2 regions of the Devosia sp. Micro-HW1 genome follow, and region 1 is predicted to be linked to the other one. Evidence: predicted binding sites of a transcription regulator. Region 1 holds the regulator's gene; the other holds the start of a gene.
What was found. The regulator LexA, encoded in region 1, represses DNA repair genes until DNA is damaged. The targets are predictions, from matches to a motif close to TGTTCNNNNTGTGTTCNG.
Positions count from the first base shown of each region.

Region 1 (3,635 bases):
TCATCGAGCTGGTGGCGTCCTCCGCACCCTCGACCGGCTATTGCAACACCATGGGCACGGCCTCGACCATGAACTCGCTGGCCGAAGCCCTCGGCATGCAGCTGCCCGGTTCGGCCGCGATTCCCGCGCCCTATCGCGACCGCCAGGAAATGGCCTGGCGCACCGGCAAGCGCGCCGTGGAAATGGTGCACGAGGACCTCAAGCCCTCTGACATCCTGACCAAGGAAAACTTCCTCAACGCCATCGTGGTCAATTCCGCCATTGGCGGCTCAACCAACGCGCCGATCCACATCAACGCCATTGCCAAGCATATCGGCGTCGATCTCAACATCGATGAGTGGCAGCAGCACGGTCACAAGGTGCCGCTGCTGGTCAACCTGCAGCCGGCTGGCGAATATCTGGGTGAGGACTACTACCATGCCGGTGGTGTCCCCGCCGTGGTCAACGAGCTGATGGCGCAGGGCCTCATTCATGAGAACGCCCCCACGGTCAACGGCAAGACCATTGGCGAGAACTGCCGCACAACCACGATCGAAGACGACAAGGTCATCCGGCATTTCGACAACCCGCTGAAGAAGGAAGCCGGCTTCCTCGTGCTGCGCGGCAATCTTTTCGACAATGCCATCATGAAGACGTCGGTCATCTCGGCCGAGTTCCGTGACCGCTATCTCTCCGATCCCGCCCATCCGGGCATGTTCGAGGGCAAGGCTGTGGTCTTCGACGGCCCCGAGGACTATCACAACCGCATCGATGACCCGGCTCTCGAGATCGACGAGCACACGCTGCTCTTCATGCGCGGCGCTGGCCCGATCGGCTATCCGGGCGCTGCAGAAGTGGTCAACATGCGGCCGCCGGCCTACCTCATCAAGAAGGGCGTCTCTTCACTCGCCTGTATCGGTGACGGCCGCCAGTCGGGCACGTCAGGCTCGCCCTCGATCCTCAATGCCTCGCCTGAGGCGGCGGCCGGTGGCAACCTTGCCATCCTCAAGACCGGTGACCGGGTGCGCATCGACCTTAACAAGGGCGAAGCCGACATCTTGATCTCGGCCGAGGAAATCGCCAACCGCCGCGCGGCGCTGGAAGCGGAAGGGGGCTACAAGTTCCCCAGGCACCAGACCCCGTGGCAGGAAATCCAGCGTGGCCTCGTCGGGCAGCTGGGCGACGGCGCCATCCTCAAGCCCGCCGAAAAGTACCAGCGCATTGCTCAGACCGAAGGCCTGCCGCGCGACAACCACTAGGCATGTCCGCCTAGGCGGGAACACCCGGCCAGACGTCGCCACCGGGCTTGGCCCGGTGGTCAGTGCCTCTACAAGTGGGATTGCCGGGACAAGTCCGGCAATGACGATGCAAACGCAGTGACGGTGTCACTCCCCAAGCCAAAAACCAAAAGGCCCGCCAGTCGGCGGGCCTTTTCCAATTTCCGGGGGGAAAGGGGTCAATACTTGCGCAAAAGCCCAACGAGGCGGCCCTGCACCTTGACCCGGTCTGGCGGGAAGATGCGGGTTTCGTAGGCCGGGTTCGCGGCCTCCAGCGCCACCGTATCGCCCTTGCGGCGGAGACGCTTGAGGGTCGCTTCCTCGTCATCCACCAGGGCAACGATGATCTCGCCGGTCGAGGCGTGTTCCTGCTTCTTGATGAGCACGGTATCGCCATCGAAAATGCCGGCGTCGATCATGGAATCGCCGCGCACTTCAAGGGCATAATGTTCACCGGCGCCGAGCATTTCGGGCGGCACGGCAATAGTATGGGAATGGGACTGGATGGCCTCGATGGGGGTACCAGCCGCGATGCGGCCCATCACCGGGATCGAGACCGGCCGCGCATAGTCCTCGCCACCGGCATTACCGCGGGCAGGGGGGCTCGCGACCTTGCCCAGATTGCCCTCGATGACCGCCGGCTCGAAGCGTGCCTTGCGGCCGCCGAGCGATGGATTCATCGAGTCAGGGAGCTTTACCACTTCCAGCGCCCGGGCACGGTTCGGCAGGCGGCGGATAAAGCCACGTTCCTCGAGCGCCGTGATCAGCCTGTGGATGCCGGATTTCGATGCCAGATCAAGGGCATCCTTCATTTCGTCGAAGCTGGGGGGAATGCCGCTCTCCTTCATCCTTTCATGGATGAACATCAGCAGCTCGTGTTGTTTGCGTGTCAGCATCGGCCCCTCGGTCCAGAATCGGAACATAGACGGAACGACCATACATGTTCCAGTTATGTTCTGCAATGCCCTCTGCCGGATCGGGGCCTGGACGGTTCACATGAACGCGATTGTAGATCAGAATCCGTCGATGCTACTGACTTCAACAAGCGTTCCGGCAGGCTGACCGGGGTCGTGCTCAGGCTGGACAATGAGCAGGTCAGCGGAGGCCAGGGACGAGGTGTGGCCGCTGTCCGTCTGGCTGATCGGTTCGGCCAGAGGGCCCGTCTCGCCATGAACGAGTTTGGCACGCATGAAATGGCGGCGAGCGGTGTTGGGCGGCGTGGGACCCGCAAGCGGCAGACGCAACGCGTCTGGTTCGGCGTGACCCAGGAAGGCACGCAGGGCCGGCTTGATGAAGACGAGTGCCGTGACCATGGCCGAGACGGGATTGCCTGGCAGTCCGAACACGAGAGTCTTGCCGCGCACGCCAAACATCAGTGGCTTGCCCGGGCGCATGTTGATCCGCCAGAAATCCAGCGTCACGCCGAGTTCTGCCAGCACATCCTGAACCAGGTCATGCTCGCCCACCGATGCGCCGCCGGTGGTGATGAGAAAATCCGGCTCGTCGGCGAAGGCGGCGCCGAGTCTGGTGCGCAGCGCATCGACAGTATCAGGGACAATGCCGTGATCGGTCACCGCTTCCGCATAGGGCGCCAGCATGGCGCCGAGCCCGAAACTGTTGGAGGCGACGATCTGGTCCGGCCCCAATGCACTGCCGGGGAGCACGAGTTCGTCACCGGTTGCCACAAGCCCGATCCGAGGACGCCTTGCCACGACGAGCTCCGGCGCGTTGGCCGCAGCCGCCACCGCGATCTGCATCGGCGTGAGGCGGGTGCCAGCCGGCACCAGCACCTGGCCGGTCGCAAAGTCGTTGCCCTTCGGCCTGACGCTGTGGCCAGGCCGGGCAGGGGCGGTGAACCGCACACGGTCGCCTTCGCGCACGGCCTCTTCCTGCATGATGACGGTGTCGGCCCCTGCAGGAACCGGCGCGCCGGTGAAGATCCGGATTGTCTGGCCGTGACCGACCGTTCCTGCAAAGCCGGCCCCGGCCTGCGACGTGCCGACCACATTGAGCCAGGAGCCCTCGGCGACGTCGGCAGCACGCATGGCATAGCCGTCCATGGCGCTGGCGTCGAAAGGTGGCTGGTGGTGCTGCGCCACGAGAGGTTCGGCCAGGACCCGCCCAAGGGCCGCCGCAATGGACACGCGCTCCGCCTCGGGGGCGGAAACTCGTCCCAGGATGGCCCTCAGGGCATCATCGACGGGGAGCAGACTCATGGCGCGCGCAAAAAGTCGCCCGACTTGCCGCCGGACTTTTCGACGAGGCAGAGATCGGAAATGACCATGGCCCGGTCTATGGCCTTGGCCATGTCGTAGAGGGTGAGCGCCGTAACGGAAGCAGCCGTCAGCGCTTCCATTTCCACCCCGGTCTGGCCGGTGG
Region 1 covers NZ_CP094375.1:520,993-524,627, forward strand. The annotation lists gene MQW79_RS02390 (IlvD/Edd family dehydratase) at 1-1,238, shown strand, start outside; gene lexA (transcriptional repressor LexA) at 1,436-2,152, opposite strand; gene MQW79_RS02400 (molybdopterin molybdotransferase MoeA) at 2,270-3,472, opposite strand; gene moaC (cyclic pyranopterin monophosphate synthase MoaC) at 3,469-3,635, opposite strand, start outside.

Region 2 (3,635 bases), 1.6 Mb from region 1:
TCGAGGCATAATAGGTCTTCCAATCGTCTTCCACTGCATCAGCGGATGGTACATCGGACTTGCGGCCGCCCGGGCCAAAGCTTAATTTTTCCAAATCCCACCAGGCACTTGCATAGGGTGTGACAATAGCCCAGCGCATGCCGGCAAAGCGGCGGGCAAAGAAAGGCGCGGTGGCCTCGAGGACGAAATGGTCGGGCTCGAACCAGGCGATGAAGCGCTCGTCCGCGCCTTCCCCTACGGACCGGAAGCGCACGAAGGCTTTCATCTTGTGCGCGTCGCGACGCACCGCCGAGGCCATATTTGCCAGCAGACTGTTGTCGCGATCGCCGGCATTGGTGAACAGATGTGGGTCCGATTGCAACCGCCAGAGCACCCGGTAGAGGATGGCGAAGCGATCCGGGTTGGCATGCTGGATGACGGAGGCGGCGAGGTCGATGAATTGTCGCGGCACTGAACCCACTGGGCCATCGGCAGAGGGCAGCATGTCGTCGCCTGCTTCGAATAGACCGTTTTCTTCCGACCCGGTCCGCCACACGACCTGGCTCGGCGCCATGCCGGCCACCAGCAGCCGACGCGCCTTGGCGCGCCACTCCGCGAGGTCATTGGGTTTTTCAAGTCGTACCGCCAGCATCAGAAGAGGCTCAACTGGGTGGGGGGCGGCACGAGCTTTTGCCGGAGCTTGGCATCGTCGAGCGTCGTCCCCGGCGTCCAGTCGGCACAGGTGATGAAGGGCCGCACCTTGTCGATGGAGGCCGTCATGCGAGCCACGTCGGCCAGGGTCAGGCGGTGGTGGCGACGGGAGGTGAGGATGCGGTCGACGGCGTTGATGCCGAGCCCCGGAATGCGCAACAGCCGCTCGCGGTCGGCCCGGTTGACGTCCAGGGGGAAGTCATGGCGGTGCTTGAGCGCCCAGGCCAGTTTCGGATCCACGGCAAGGTCGAGATCGCCCGCCTCGCCGCCCGCAACGATTTCGGGCACGTCGAACCCATAGAAGCGGATCAGCCAGTCGGCCTGGTAGAGCCGGTGCTCGCGCATCAGCGGCGGCGGTTTCAGCGGCAGGCGGGAGCTGGCGTCGGGAATGGGCGAGAAGGCGGAGTAATAGACGCGCTTGAGGCGGTAGCCGGAATAGAGCCCCGCTGCGCGCGTGAGGATAGCGGCATCATTGGCCCCGTCGGCGCCGACGATCATCTGCGTCGATTGCCCGGCCGGCGCGAATTTTGCCGGTTTGGCCTTGCTCTTGCCCTCGGGCATTGCCTCATCGAGCTTGCCGCGCAATCGCGCCATGGCGGTACGGATTTCGGAAGGGCGCTTTTCCGGCGCGAATTGCTCCAGCGCGCCGTCGGTGGGCAGTTCGATATTGGTGGAGAGCCGGTCGGCCCAACGCCCCGCTTCAACCAGCAGTTCGGGCGCGGCATTGGGAATGACCTTGAGATGGATATAGCCGGCAAACAGGTGCTGCTCGCGCAAGGTCCGCGCCACCAGCACCATCTGCTCCATCGTATAATCGGGCGAACGGATGATGCCGGAGGAAAGGAACAGGCCCTCGATATAATTGCGCCGGTAGAAGTCGAGCGTGAGGCGCACCACCTCCTCGACCGAGAACCGCGCCCGCTGCACGTTGGAGGAGGAGCGGTTGATGCAATAAGCGCAGTCATAGACGCAGAAATTGGTCATCAGCAGTTTCAGGAGGCTGATGCAGCGGCCGTCCGGCGCATAGGAATGGCAGATGCCACTGCCCTCGGTGGAGCCGATCCCTCTGGTGCCAGAAGAATTGCGTTTTTCGCTGCCGCTCGAGGCGCAGGACGCATCGTATTTGGCAGCATCGGCCAGAATGGCAAGTTTTCGAGTGAGATTCAGCGCGACCATGTGTTCATCCTTTGTTCTTGTTGTAGAGGATGAAACGGCCGGGCGCATGTAACTATGACATAGGACGCAAACTTGTGATGGGACTGACGCCAGACGAGCGATGAAATCCCTAGCGTCTGAATATCCACCACGCGTCACCCTCGGGCTTGACCCGAGGGGCACTTCACTTGGCGATTTCATCGCGGGCAGCGCGAACTTGGCCTTCAGAAGTTCAGGGCCCTCGGGTCAAGCCCGAGGGTGATGCGTGGTGGGTCTGGCAACGTTGTGGATGGCCCCACAACAACGACCTCCCACGGGAGCTATGCGCGGATCGTTCAATAATAGACACCAGTGAGTTGCGATTGGTTCGCTAGCCAAAGCTACGACCAGTCCATACATTCACCCTCGAACGACGGCGCCGGATGCGCCGCCCCACGAACTGGCCGGCTCTGGCTTGAGCCGCCGAGGAGAAACGAAATGACCCTTGAACTTGGCGGCATCCATCACCTGACCGCCGTGACCGCCGACGCCCCCAGGAACCTGGCCTTCTACACCAAGACCTTGGGCATGCGCCTGATCAAGAAGACCGTGAACCAGGACGACACGACCGCCTATCACCTCTTCTATGGCGACGGCGTTGCCTCGCCCGGCGCGGACCTCACCTTCTTTGATTTCCCCACCCTGCGCGAACAGCGCGGCAACCACACGGTGGGCCGCACGGGCCTCCGCGTCGACAGCGAAGCGACGCTGCAGTGGTGGAAGGAGCATCTGGAAGCCAACAAGGTGTCGACCTCGGGCATCAAGGAACGCTTCGGCCATGTCTCCCTTGATTTCGAGGACTTCGAAGGCCAGCGCTTCCGCTTCGTGGTCGATGACAAGAACAAGGTCGTCCCCTGGGCCAAGTCCCCCGTCCCGGAAGACAAGCAGATCATCGGCCTCGGGCCCATCACCCTATCGGTGCCGGCGCTCGAACCAACCGACGCCATGCTGACCCGCGTCATGAACATGCGGCAGGTGCGGCATTACCCGGCGCGCGAACGCAATGGCGAGGTCTTTGTCTATGAAATGGGTCCGGGCGGTCCGGGTGCGGAACTGCACGTCTCAGTCGATCCGAGCCTGCCGCGTGCCCGCCCCGGCGCCGGTGGCGTGCACCACGTCGCCTTCCGCACCCCGGACCAGGAGTCCTTGCGCGAATGGATCGAGCGGGTGAACAGCTTTGGCATCCGCTCCTCGGGCGAAGTCGAGCGCTTCTACTTCACCTCGCTCTACTTCCGTGAGCCCAACGGCATCCTGTTCGAGATCGCCACCGACGTTCCCGGCTTTGCCGCCGACGAACCGATGGAAACCCTGGGCGAAAGCCTCTCGCTGCCGCCCTTCCTCGAAGGCAGGCGCGCCCAGATCGAGGCAGGATTGAAGCCGCTGGTTTGAAGTATACCTCTCCCTTTGGGGGAGAGGTCGACGGCGAAGCCGGCGGGTGAGGGGGCCCTTTACGAATAGACTGGGCCCCCTCACCCGGCCTGCGGCCGACCTCTCCCCCAAGGGAGAGGTCTCGCTGCGCTCGTCACCCCCACCCAGCCTCCCCCTGAAAAAGGGGGAGGGGCCTATCGTGTGTGTCGCGAGGACCGCGGACCACCGGCCACTCCTCCCCTTTGACGAGGGAGGGAGCTGATCGCGTTCAGTCGCAATCATCCGCTCTGGTGGCAAATTCGCACACATCGGTGTGGGTATCGGGCTTGAGCAGGCTCGCCATGTCGACCAGGCGGATGAATTCGGCGCGGTAGCCGCCATCG
Region 2 covers NZ_CP094375.1:2,097,342-2,100,976, forward strand. The annotation lists gene MQW79_RS09955 (UdgX family uracil-DNA binding protein) at 1-631, opposite strand, end outside; gene MQW79_RS09960 (putative DNA modification/repair radical SAM protein) at 631-1,866, opposite strand; gene MQW79_RS09965 (ring-cleaving dioxygenase) at 2,323-3,273, shown strand; gene MQW79_RS09970 (vWA domain-containing protein) at 3,521-3,635, opposite strand, start outside.
Region 2: the regulator LexA is predicted to act here: its motif matches at 1,868-1,885, upstream of MQW79_RS09960 (putative DNA modification/repair radical SAM protein).